4 regions of the Clostridium sp. Marseille-QA1073 genome follow, and region 2 is predicted to be linked to each of the others. Evidence: riboswitches for the same ligand, from Rfam matches in the RefSeq annotation. Region 2 holds a riboswitch; each other region holds the start of a gene.

Region 1 (3,219 bases), on a different contig from region 2:
ATGACCAGTTAAAGTTAAATCTATATTTAAACTACTGTATATATTAAATTTTTCTGGTCTATGACTTAAAAGCAGTTTAAAATTCTTATCTTCTTTTATTAAATGCATAAGATAATTTTCTACAATATTGGCTTCATTATCTTGTCCATAACTACTTAACGGATCTTCTATTCCTATAATTTCTATACTTTGATTATTTATCTTTATTAGCTCCTTATTATTTCTTAAAACCTTTACTCCTAAAGCTTCTAATTTATTTTGTAAATAATCTACATTACCGTATCTCCATTCGTGGTTTCCAGTTACATAATAAACTGGTGAAATCTTAACTAATTCTTTCATTAATTCTAAGCTAGGTATTTCATCATATCTTCTACTATCTATTAAATCACCTGTAAATGCTATAATATCCGGCTTCTCTTTTTTAATTTTATTTATAATATATTTTTGATTTTCACCAAAGCTCTTACAATGCAAATCAGATAAATGTATTATTTTAATTTTATTATTATTTTCCATTTTACTATGTTCAATTTCTATATAACTTTTAACAATCGAATTATTTTCCAAGTATAAGAAAATTAACATAAGTAAAGTAACTACCACTATCTTTTTTAAAGTTTTCATAATTATTTTCTCCTTAAAATTCTTTTATTAAAATTTATTCAACTATATATGAAAAATCCCTCTAAAATTACTCTATAGATAAACTACCTTAAAATTTAATGTATATCTCTATGACATTTTAATTCACAATTCACAATGCAAAATGCACAATTAAGGTGGAAATTATTTTTGATTAAAATAATTTCTTTAATGGATTTTTTAACTAGCAATACAATTGCTAGTGTTTTATTGTAGATGTGAACGGTGTTCGTCAGTTCTTTTTAATACGTCTTATAGTTTAATATTTATTCAATAATATATGGCGAACACTGTTCGTCGCTACAGTTAATCAATTCTAAATTTCTCAGTTACCACTGAGAAATATCCGAAATTGTGAATTGTGAACTGTGAATTTTGAATTTAGTAGTTTTAATTCCAATACCAATAAGTGTTAATTATTCTCAGAGATAGATTAAAATTAGGAGTAGTACATCTATAAAATATGCTAATTGAGAAAATAATAGTTTTACTAAATCTTTAAAGAAATTGGCTTAATCGCAAATTAAAAACTTTATTAGAAAAGTTATCTATAGCTTTATATACACCAATAATTTAAAGATAAAATTAAATAATTAGACTTTTTTAAAAATAAATTCTTTAAAATCTAATGTATTTATGATATACTAGACTCAACGAAATATGTTAAGTTTATGGTACTATTATTAGTATAATAGGGAAAGTGGTGAAAATCCACTACAGCCCCCGCTACTGTAACGAAGACGAATCTCGACCACTGAGCTTATGCTTGGGAAGGTGAGAGGAGATTGATGCGTAAGTCAGGAGACCTGCCATAAACAACTTGCTGTGCCTTCGGTGGGAAGGAAAGTGGCGTTGATACTTAAGTAACCTATTAGGATTTAGTATGTAAGCTCACTTATTGTGAGTTTTTTTATTTGCGTAATATTTGTGTAAATATACTAGGTAAAGGTACATAAGCTAGGAGATGATTAATGGATGATTCAACTAATAGGGCTAAATAGAGAAGTTGATATAGAAACAAGAAGTTGCTTTAGCATTGCTAGCAATGTATTAGAAGAAAGCTTATTAAAATTAAGAGGAATTTGCGATGAAGTAGTTATACTTTCTACCTGTAATAGAACAGAAGTTTATTTTACCTCTGAAAATGTAGATGAAAACATTATAAATAATATTTTTACAATATTAAATTGGGATATAGATAATAAAAAATATATATTCCACTCAACAAGTGAAGCTGCTATAAAACACTTAATGGAGTTATGTTGTGGCTTTCATTCTAAAATTCTAGGTGAAGATCAAATATTAGGTCAAGTTAAAGATGCTTATTTTGCTGCTGTTAAAGCAAATAGTTTAAAGGGCATTTTAGAAAGGCTTTTTACTAATGCTATAGCTTGCGGTAAGGAATTTAAAACTGCTACAACTCTATATAAAATTCCTGTTTCTGCATCTTCAATTGCTGTGAAAGAAGCTATAAAGAGAAATAAAAGAAATTATATGATTATAGGCTTTGGGGTAATGGGAAAACTTTGCTATAAAACATTAATAGGAAATGATAATAATTTCGATAATATATACATTGTAGGAAGAAATGTAGAAAAGATTAAAAAAGATGAATTATTAACCTATAATGATAAAGTAAAAATAATTTCTATGGAATGTAGAAATCAGTATTATGATTTAGTTGATACCATAATAAGCTGTACTTCATCACCTAAGGCTATTATAACCAAAGATGAAATTCCAAGTGATAAAGAATTATTAATATTTGATTTGGCAGTTCCTAAGGATGTTGAAAAAAATGTAGAACTACTTAAAAATGTCACAGTATATGATATAGATAAAGTTCATATAATTGATGAGGAAAATAAAAAATTAAGAAAAGTTATAATGGATAATCACCAATATATAATTGAAAAGTATATAGAAGAATATAATGAATGGAGAACTCTTAGGAGCTTATCTCCTCATATCATTAATATGATAAATAAAGGTAATTCCATTTATAAAAACAGGTTTAAAACCTATACTCAAAAAAAATACACAAAAGATAATGATAAATTAGTTGAAACTTTAATTAAAAGTACTAGTAATGCTTATGTAAATAGAGCTATTGAAGTTTTAAAAGAGGAAACTTTAAAAGGTAATGGAGATGAAACATTAAAATTAATACAAAAAATCTTTTGTGATATAAATTAAATAAGGAGGAAGAAAATGAATTCAGAAAGAAGTTTTAAAATTTTTGAAGAATCAAAAAAATACATACCAGGTGGAGTTAATAGTCCTGTTAGAGCTTTAAAAGATATGGGTATAACACCTCCTGTGATAAAAAAAGGTGATGGTGTATACATATTCGATGAAGATGGAAACAAGTATATTGATTTCATTGGTGCTTGGGGTCCTATGATACTAGGCCATAATGACACTGATGTTATTGATGCAATAAAAGAAACTTGTGAAGAATCTATAGCCTTTGGCGCACCAACAAACTTAGAATTACAACTTGCAAAACATCTATGTGAAACTTTAGATAATATAGATTTAATAAGAATGGTTAACTCTGGTACAGAAGCTACT
Region 2 (3,219 bases):
AAATCTAATATAGAATCATAAAATTCCATTTTATATTTAAGTCTTTCTTCAGATGATTGACCATTAGGAAAATAGATATTCATAAGAGTAAAGTCTTCATATTCAGCAATTAATATACGTCCTTCTATATCAAATTTTTCAATACCAATGCCATTTCTTATAGATTTTGGTTTTGTTTTAGTATAAATTGCAACTCCACTATAGCCTTTTTTTATTCCATGGGAAAAATATGAATAGTAGTCTTCAATATTAGTTATATTCTCATCTAAATTATTTTCTTGAAGCTTAGTTTCTTGAATACATAATATATCAGGTGATGACTCGGTTATCCAAGGAATAAAATCTTTTTTTAATATGGCTCTAAGGCCATTTACATTCCATGAGTAAATTTTCATTGTAAAACTCCCCTTATAAGTATTTGAGATAAATTTATAGAATATATCTCAATTTTAAATATTTAATAAGATAAAATATGAATAATAATTAACAAAAAATTTTGTTATAATAGTAATATTATAACATTGAATATTGTATATAATGATTAATTTAATCTTTTCTATCATTATATAATTTAATAGTCTATTAATAAAAGATAAATTATAATTCTTATCAATATAAAAATTTAATCTCTTTTATAAAGAGTAGACTTATTTAATAGATTTATTGAAAGTTAAATTTTCATATGATAGAATTTAATTAAGTTAATATGTGCTGTTTTATAAGGAATATGGTTTTAAGCCATAGCAGCCCCCGCTACTGTAATCGTGGACAAAGAGCAATAGTCACTGGAGTTTATCTGGGAAGACGCTCGGAGATTGAAACGAGAGCCAGGATACTTATTAAACAGTATATTCACAAGCTTTTCTTCGGAGGGAAGAGTTGGTTTAGTTTTACAGAAAGCTACTCTTTTTCTTTTACTTTTAAAGAAAGAGAGTTTTTTATTTTGTAATACATAGAATTTAAATATAGAAAGGAGCAATACACAAGTTGTTTCTATTTCAGAATAGAAACTATTACGGAATCAGCTAAGACATCTGAAAGAAAATATATAAGAATATTGAACAGTTATTTTTGAATATAGCTAAATAAAAATTAATTAGTCAGGGGCTTATATCAGTTTAATTTATATAGAAAATATAGGAGGATATAGTTATGAAGAATAACAATAAAAGAATTATAACAACTATTTTAATTTTACTTATTGCTGTTGTAGGGTATTTTGCTTATGGAAAATTTGCGAAAGTTGAAACCGTTAAAGGAAATAAAAATATAACAGTAATTGTTAAATCTGAAAAAGATAAATACGAAAAAGAACATAAACATTCAACAAATGCTGAATTTTTAGGAGAGGCATTAGACGAGATGAAGGTAATAGATGCAGAAAAATCACAATTTGGAAGATATGTAAATAAAGTAGATGGAATTTTAGCAGATAAGAATAAACAAGAGTGGTGGAAACTTACAATAAACGGAGTGGATGCGGCAGCAGGAATAGACGAAACTACGATAGCGGATGGAGATAGATTTGAGTTTATATTTACAACAGGCTGGTAAATAGTATGAATAAAACTAGAGAGTTAATTATAATAGTGCTATTATCTTCAATAATCACAGTGTCAAAAATGTTTTTAAGCTTTTTACCCAATATAGAACTTGTATCAATGTTTTTAATTGTTTATACACTTGTATTTAGGAAAAAAGCTATAATTATAGCACTATTATTTGTTCTTATAGAAGGATTAATCTACGGAATTGGATTATGGTGGTTTAGCTATGCTTTTGTTTGGCCATTATTAGTTATATTAACATTATTATTTACAAGGATAAATAAAGAAAACTTTTTACTTTGGTCTATATTTTCAGGAGTTTTCGGCTTAATCTTTGGTATGCTTTTTGCCCTTCCTTATATAATATTAAATGACCTTAGTTTTGCTGTTGCTTATTGGATAAGAGGAATACCTTACGATATAATCCATATGGTAGGAAATTATCTAGCAATGATGCTATTAGGAGAACATATTTATAAGTTATTAATAAAACTAAATAACCAAGAGTGCAAAAGTTGTTAATTTTAATATTGTATTGTTTAAATTTAAGCATCATATTAAAAGAGTAAAAAAACCTTCTTGTAATTAAATGGACTTACTAAATATCATTTACAAGAAGGTTTTTTTATTTAATTATAAAGATAATTCATCAGTTAAAATGCTCTATTAATTATATATATCAGAAAATTCCATATATATCTTTTCTATAGAATTAAAATTTATTTGTTTATTTTCACTATAAATACAATTTTTATTTTGTAATATAGGAATTTCCACTATAAATTCACTTCCTACATTTTTTTCACTTATAACAGAGATTTCACCATTATGCATTTCTACTAGAGACTTCACAATGGAAAGGCCTATACCGCTACCTTCATGATTTCTGTTCATAAGAGGTTGTACTTGTCTAAACCTATTAAAGATTATCTTTTGTTTTTCTTTAGGGATTCCTATACCGTTATCCTTTACCGAAATGATTAAGTTACCATTATTTTCAGAGATGCTCAACTGAATTTTACCATGAGGCTTTGAAAACTTGGCAGCATTAGATAATAAATTTAAAATTACTTGTTCTATTTTTTCCGCATCACAACTCATTATCTTACTAGTAACTGTACTGTGATAGGTAAAGGTTAAATCTTTACTTTCTATATAACCTTTAATAGAATTACATATGTTTATTATTATACAAATTATGTCTTGATCATGCATATTTAAAGATAAAAACCCAGCGTCAATTTTTGTGGAATCGATGAGATTGTTAATCAATCTTAACAGCCTGTAGCAGTTTTGTTTCATTATATTAACATAATTATATAATTTTTCTTTACTTTTTAAATTATCTTCATTATCAAGATATACCTTAAAGAGTTGAATAGAACTAAATATAATATTAAGAGGTGTTCTAAGTTCATGAGACATATTTGATAAAAATTCTGTTTTAAGATTACTATACTCTAAGGCTTCTTTTAAAAGAATATTATTTTTACCGTATGTATCTTTACTATATATGTATATATCATCTTCATTTATTTCTGATATTTTGTATTTTGAGTTGTACCTTTTATTTTTTTTAAGTTTTTTACTTTTGTAATATAAATAAATTAAGTCACTAGGGCAAATATGTTCATATAAAGTTTCTAGTGCAGTTAACATAAGTTTTTTTTCA
Region 3 (3,219 bases), on a different contig from region 2:
ATCCCTTATGGAAAAACTTTTACTTATAAGGAATTAGCAGAAAAGGTTGGTAAGCCTAAAGCTGCACGTGCAGTTGGGCTTGCATGCAACCGTAATCCAATACCAATTTTTATCCCATGCCATCGTGTTGTAGGTAGTAATGGTAAGCTTAATGGATATATTGGAGGAATAGATATTAAAGAACGATTGTTATTATTGGAGGCAAAGTGATGAAAGGATTAATACAAATCTATAATTTACTATTAACGGCTTATGGAAAAAGAAGTTGGTGGCCTGCAAAGACAGCTTTTGAGATGATGGTTGGAGCAATACTTACACAAAATACATCATGGACTAATGTTGAGAAAGCAATAGCTAATTTAGGAGATAACTTATCACCAGAATTTATAGAAACCGTTTCAAATAAAGAACTTGGAGAAATTATACGACCTAGTGGATACTATAATCAAAAGGCGATTAGACTAAAGGCCCTTACTTCATGGTTTAAAAAATACTCATATGATATTAAAAATACAGAGGGTACAGATGGACAAGTCCTACGTGATGAATTATTAGAAATTAAAGGAGTTGGAAGGGAGACTGCTGACTCAATTTTAACTTATGCTTTAAATATTCCTTTTTTTATTGTAGATACTTATACTAAGCGTATATTATATAGAATTGGATATGATATACCTAAAAATTATGATGAGTTAAGAGTTAAAATTGAGGAGAGTATACCAAAGGATTTATACATATATAACGAGTTTCATGGTCTTATTGTAGAACATGCTAAATGTTACTGTAAAAAGTCACCTAATTGTGAAGGATGCCCACTTGAATCTATATGTGAAAAGAGAATTCCCAGTAGCTATATAAAGTAATCAATATTTTAAGGGACGGTTCATAATTATATTCTAAATTAAGCTTTTAATTTTAGGAATAAAAATGAACCGTCCCTTAGAGCTTTAAACATATTAGAAAATAAAAAATACATTTAAACCTTTAAAAATATTTTAAAATATATATTTATGTAGTTTTTTGTCTACTTGTGTTAACTGCTATATTATTGTATAATTGGAATAGCGTAACAAAATTGAATAATAAAGAAATAGGTTTAGTGCAGATAATTGCTTGCATTAATTAAAAGGGAAGTTGGGTGAAAATCCCACACGGTCCCGCCGCTGTAAGAGTGTAGTCTTTTCAAATAAACCACTGGGAAACTGGGAAGGTAGAAAAGATGATGATACTTGAGTCAGAAGACCTGCCTATTTTTTCACCGGAACTCTACGAGTGATAGAGGGTGTTTTAGATATTTCTTATTTTACACAAGTAATAGTGAAACCTCTTGATTTTTGAATTGAGAGGTTTTTTTATATGGAAATTTTTAAAAGATATTCTATAGGAGGAATTTAAATGAATAAAAATAAATCTTTTATGGAAAAGGTGGTATAGGAAAATCTACAATAGCATCAAATGTTGCAGCGACTTTTTCTAGTATTGGACTTAAAGTTCTTTTTATAGGCTGTGATCCTAAAAGCGATTCTAGTAGAAATTTAATAGGCAAAAAGATACCATCTGTTATTAAAAGTCTTCAGGAGAAAGGAAACAATATCGCGGAAGAAGATATTATAAAGATAGGCTTTAATGGGATTTCTTGTGTTGAAGCAGGTGGTCCTGAAGCTGGAGTTGGTTGTGCAGGGAGAGGCATAATAACTATGGTGGAAGAACTTGAACATCTTAATATCCTTCATAAGTCTTGGGATGTAATTATATATGATGTACTAGGTGATGTTGTTTGTGGTGGGTTTTCTGTTCCAATGAGAGAAAAATATGTAGACGCAATATATATAGTCTCTTCTTCAGACATAAAGAAATGTCTTAAAGAAGATTTTGCAATGAAGAATATATCTATCTTATCAACAATAAAGAAGGGGACAAATTCTGAGAATTTTTATATAAATAATAGATATTCCGAAGTGAAATTTTTTGAAGAAGAAAAGAAACTTTTAGAGGAAATAAGTAGTGGAGATATTATTATAGCTGATCCTATTTTTCAAAATTTTATTCCATATGAAAATAAAGTGAAGTTTATTCCACTACCTTATTTAGGGTTTAGTGGAAGAGAATTTTCTCATATTGATTATAAATACATTGGGGAAAAAGGGTTCAACTATTTTAAAAAATACTTAAAAAATTAATAGAGTTTAGGAGGAATTTTTATGAATAAAAAAACAAAAAGTTTAAAATTAATAGTTATGTCAGTACTGTTATCATCAATTTTTATTATAGGGGGATGTTCAAATAATAAAAATAATGAGCCTACTGAAAAGGAAAGCACTAAGCAAACAAAAAAAGAAAAAACAGATGGAACTAAGACTATTGTAGATACTACAGGTAAAGAAGTTAAAATGCCTTCGGAGGTTAAATCTATTGCAGCAGTACCAATTCCATGGGCTTCTATAATTTATGCAGTTGATGGCAATGGGGAAAGAATTAGTGGAATGCACCCTTCAGCGCAAAAATCTTATGAAAAATCTATTTTAAATGATATGGCTCCAGAGCTTAAAAATGCAAGCACTAATTTTGTAGATAATGATTTCACAATACATATGGAAGAAGCAAAAAAGCTTAATCCTGATGCTATGATAATATGGGATTACCAAGAAGCTGAAATTGAACAGCTAAAAAATATTGGGATACCTGGTATTACATTAAAATATGGAACTCTTAAAGATCTTCAAAATGGAATAAAAGTTATAGGGGATGTATTAGATAAACAAGATCAAGCATTAAAATTAATAGAATATCATAAGGAAACAGAAGAATATTTTGTTTCAGTAAAAGATAAATATGAACAAAGTAAAAAGCCAAGAGTATTGTACTTAAGAGATGAAGAACTTAAAGTTGCAGGAAGTAAATCCGCTAATAATGCCTTTATAGAAATGTCTGGAGGAAATAATGTATCTAAAGATACTCCAGGCCAATGGGTAAATGTAACCATGGAGCAAATAATTGAATGGAATCCAGAAATAATCTATTTAAGTAATTTTTCTGATTTCAAACCAGAAGATATTTTAGAAAATAAGATTGAAGGACAGGATTGGAGTAAAATTGATGCAGTAAAAAATAATAAGGTATATAAGACTCCAATGGGTATTTATAGATGGGATGCTCCTTGCGCTGAGACTCCAATTATGATTAAGTGGATGTCTACTGTTCAGCAGCCAGAAATATTTA
Region 4 (3,219 bases), on a different contig from region 2:
TTAAATTCAAGATTTTTTAACTGATATGCAAGTAACGCTTCTTCAACATCATTAATTATTGATGTGTTGTCCCAGTCAAATACAGCGTAAGGTTTTTTCTTTTCATCATAATCTTTGCTGTTTTTGCCGTATTTCTCTATAAGATCTGTTAAAGCAGCGTAATTTTCAGGAGCCCAGTTACCCTTTTCAAGTTTAACTTCATTTTTGTTATCAGTTTGTTCTACTTTAGTGTCATTTTTAGTTTCTTCTGTTTTAGCAGAATTTCCACATGCAACTAAAGAAAAAGACATAATGCATGCTAATGATAAGCCAAGAGTTTTTCTTTTAAAATTATTCATAGTTATCTCTCCTCATTTGTGATTTTAATTTTTAATAGAAATAGTTCAATATGCTAAATAAAACGTATTGTTAAAAATTATTAACAATGCTTAACATAATCTTTACAATTAACTTATATAACGAGCATCAAAAAATGTCAATATAAAATTGAATTTTATTATTCTTAAGTTAAAATTTTATATTTTATGGAAAAAATATGGAGATAAACTATGCACTAGGAGTTGCATCTTCTCATGAATCAGACAAGAGCATCCAAGAGTTATAAGAGATACTATGAAATAAAAAATTGATATAAATGAGCAGATTAAATTAGATGAGATTAAAATCACAATGATAGATGAGCATTCTCTTTTAATTGTTATAAGTCAAGCTGAAGAAATGCTAAATAATAAAGATGCTCTACTAAGATTCACAAGCTTATGTAGTGGGAGCATTATAAAAAATAATTAGTAGGAATGTGATATGGATTGTCATCACTTTTTAATACAATTTTTATTTGGTCATTAGGTGTCATATAATTGGGAGCACTGTGAATAAGTTTACAATTGGAACTGAATTATTCACTGAATTTCAATATTACGGTAGTTGTTATACTTTGGTGATTAATTTTTTGTTTCAACTTAGAAATTTTTCATATGAAATCTTTAATTTCTTATTTTTAGTCTGATCATATCTTAAAAAATGATAAATTTTCACTAAGGAGCATCTTAAATTATTTATATTCTCTGAAATAAAGACTTTAGATTCATTAAGAGATATGGAAGCTGCAATAAAAATGACGAAAAGTTACAAGAAATCGTTCAAGTAGTCTTTCATGCTGGTACATCTAGAAATGATAGCGAAAGAAATCCACAAATTTTCGTTGATATTTTCAATTTAACTATAGCTAAATTAATGAGATTGACTCCAAAAGTTTCAAAGGAAAATATTAAAGATTTAGGAAATATTAAAATACTTGATTCATCAATAGTGATAGCTTCACTTAAATTATTTCCATGGACAAATTACAAATCTGAAATTGATGGAATAAAATTTCATACTTTATTTTATTTGATTTAAAAAGTTCAGCTATGTTCAGAGCGTGGGCATAAAAATTTAGAAGTAAAAAATTATCACTTAGAAAATGAATTTGTCCGAATTGTGTTGTACATCACGATAGAGATATAAATATTAGTAAAAATCTACCGAAATTAGTAATTAGTGAGGTTGGAATGACCTTTTGAGTATGGGTAAACTTGTTCCAATAGGAATATTGACCATGAAGTTATCACTTCAATGGAATAAGTGGTAGTAGTTCATAAAGTTACATAACTTGACATAGAATTAATTTAAATCTATAATTTTATTTGTGATAGATTTAAATTCAAATTAAAGCAATATAAAAATTCAATAATAAGAATTTAGGTGCTTTTATAAGTGAAAAGGGAATGTGGTTAAATTCCACAGCAGCCCCCGCTACTGTAAATGATGACGAACCTTAAATATACCACTCTTTTAAAGGGGAAGGTTAAGGGGAGAATGAATCAAAAGCCAGGAGACCTGCCTAAATCTTAAGTAAAAGCTTTCGGAGGGAAAGTTCTATTAGTATGAGGGGACATTCTGCAGATTATTTATACAAATAGAGGTGAACTTAGAGAGTTTGCCTCTATTATTTTTTTATTTGAAAGGGAGTTTTAATATGGCAAAGATAATGGTGCAAGGAACAGCATCTTCCGTAGGCAAGAGTATATTAGTTACAGCACTATGTAGAATTTTTAAACAAGATGGATATAAGGTATGTCCATATAAATCACAAAATATGTCATTAAATTCATACATAACTTTAGATGGTAAAGAGATGGGACGTGCGCAAGTATTACAAGCTTATGCTTGTGGATTAGAGCCAGAAGCATACATGAATCCTATACTATTAAAACCAACTAGTGATAAGAAATGTCAAATAATTGTAAACGGAGAGGTTTACGGAAATAGCACAGCAATGGAATATCATAATATGAAATTAGAGTTTAGAGATATGCTAAAAACTCAATTTGAAGAGTTAGAAAATCAATTTGACATTATAGTTATGGAAGGTGCAGGTAGTCCAGCAGAAATAAATTTACGAGATAGAGATATAGTAAATATGGGGATGGCAGAACTTGTAGACGCGCCTGTAGTCCTAGTTGGAGATATTGATAAAGGTGGAGTTTTTGCTTCATTAGTAGGAACATTAATGCTTCTTACAGAAGAAGAAAGAGAAAGAATAAAGGGAACTATCATCAATAAATTTAGAGGTGATGTAGATATATTAAAGCCAGGTATTGACATGCTTGAAGATATATCTAAAAAACAGTGTATAGGAGTTGTACCACATTTTACATTAGCTCTAGAAGATGAGGATGGAGCTGTAGAATTAAATAAAAAGATAACAAATAAAATTGATATAGCTGTTATCAAGCTTCCTAGAATCTCAAATTTTACTGATGTAGATGCACTTAAAAATGAAGAAGATGTTTCAGTAAGATTTATAACTTCTGTAGAAGAATTTATAAATCCTGATTTATTAATTATACCAGGAAGTAAAAATACCATTGAAGATTTAAATGCACTTAAAACTTCTGGACTTTTTGATAAGATTAAAGAATATAGTAAAAATGGAGAAATAATAGGAATTTGTGGTGGATATCAAATGCTAGGTAAGAAAATCACAGATCCATATGGTGTAGAAACAGATCTATCAGAAATAGAAGGATTAGGACTGTTAGACATAGAGACAGTTTTTGAGCAGAAAAAGGTAACTACTAGAGTAGAAGCAGATTTAATTGATAATAAAGTCTTCAACACTGATAGAGATAAATTATCTGTATATGGTTATGAAATTCATATGGGGATTTGCAAATA

Evidence for each region. A riboswitch is a leader RNA that binds a small molecule or an ion and turns the genes downstream of it on or off. The one in region 2 is predicted to bind cobalamin.
Region 1: linked by a shared signal. The riboswitch ahead of hemA (glutamyl-tRNA reductase) and the one ahead of ACY1IQ_RS06090 (DUF4430 domain-containing protein) in region 2 are both predicted to bind cobalamin.
Region 3: linked by a shared signal. The riboswitch ahead of ACY1IQ_RS02175 (nucleotide-binding protein) and the one ahead of ACY1IQ_RS06090 (DUF4430 domain-containing protein) in region 2 are both predicted to bind cobalamin.
Region 4: linked by a shared signal. The riboswitch ahead of ACY1IQ_RS17400 (cobyric acid synthase) and the one ahead of ACY1IQ_RS06090 (DUF4430 domain-containing protein) in region 2 are both predicted to bind cobalamin.

The regions. Positions count from the first base shown of each region.
Region 1 is NZ_JBSVQM010000018.1:170-3,388, forward strand. It holds partial or broken gene ACY1IQ_RS14945 (metallophosphoesterase) at 1-627, opposite strand, end outside; cobalamin riboswitch at 1,301-1,473, shown strand; gene hemA (glutamyl-tRNA reductase) at 1,621-2,841, shown strand; gene hemL (glutamate-1-semialdehyde 2,1-aminomutase) at 2,857-3,219, shown strand, end outside.
Region 2 is NZ_JBSVQM010000005.1:85,131-88,349, reverse strand. It holds gene ACY1IQ_RS06095 (exodeoxyribonuclease III) at 1-395, opposite strand, end outside; cobalamin riboswitch at 677-858, shown strand; gene ACY1IQ_RS06090 (DUF4430 domain-containing protein) at 1,153-1,554, shown strand; gene ACY1IQ_RS06085 (hypothetical protein) at 1,560-2,069, shown strand; gene ACY1IQ_RS06080 (sensor histidine kinase) at 2,214-3,219, opposite strand, start outside.
Region 3 is NZ_JBSVQM010000002.1:64,057-67,275, reverse strand. It holds gene ACY1IQ_RS02185 (methylated-DNA--[protein]-cysteine S-methyltransferase) at 1-210, shown strand, start outside; gene ACY1IQ_RS02180 (endonuclease) at 210-863, shown strand; cobalamin riboswitch at 1,076-1,265, shown strand; gene ACY1IQ_RS02175 (nucleotide-binding protein) at 1,410-2,180, shown strand; gene ACY1IQ_RS02170 (ABC transporter substrate-binding protein) at 2,202-3,219, shown strand, end outside.
Region 4 is NZ_JBSVQM010000024.1:19,309-22,527, reverse strand. It holds gene ACY1IQ_RS17410 (HAD family hydrolase) at 1-338, opposite strand, end outside; gene ACY1IQ_RS17405 (hypothetical protein) at 1,234-1,398, shown strand; cobalamin riboswitch at 1,725-1,900, shown strand; gene ACY1IQ_RS17400 (cobyric acid synthase) at 2,018-3,219, shown strand, end outside.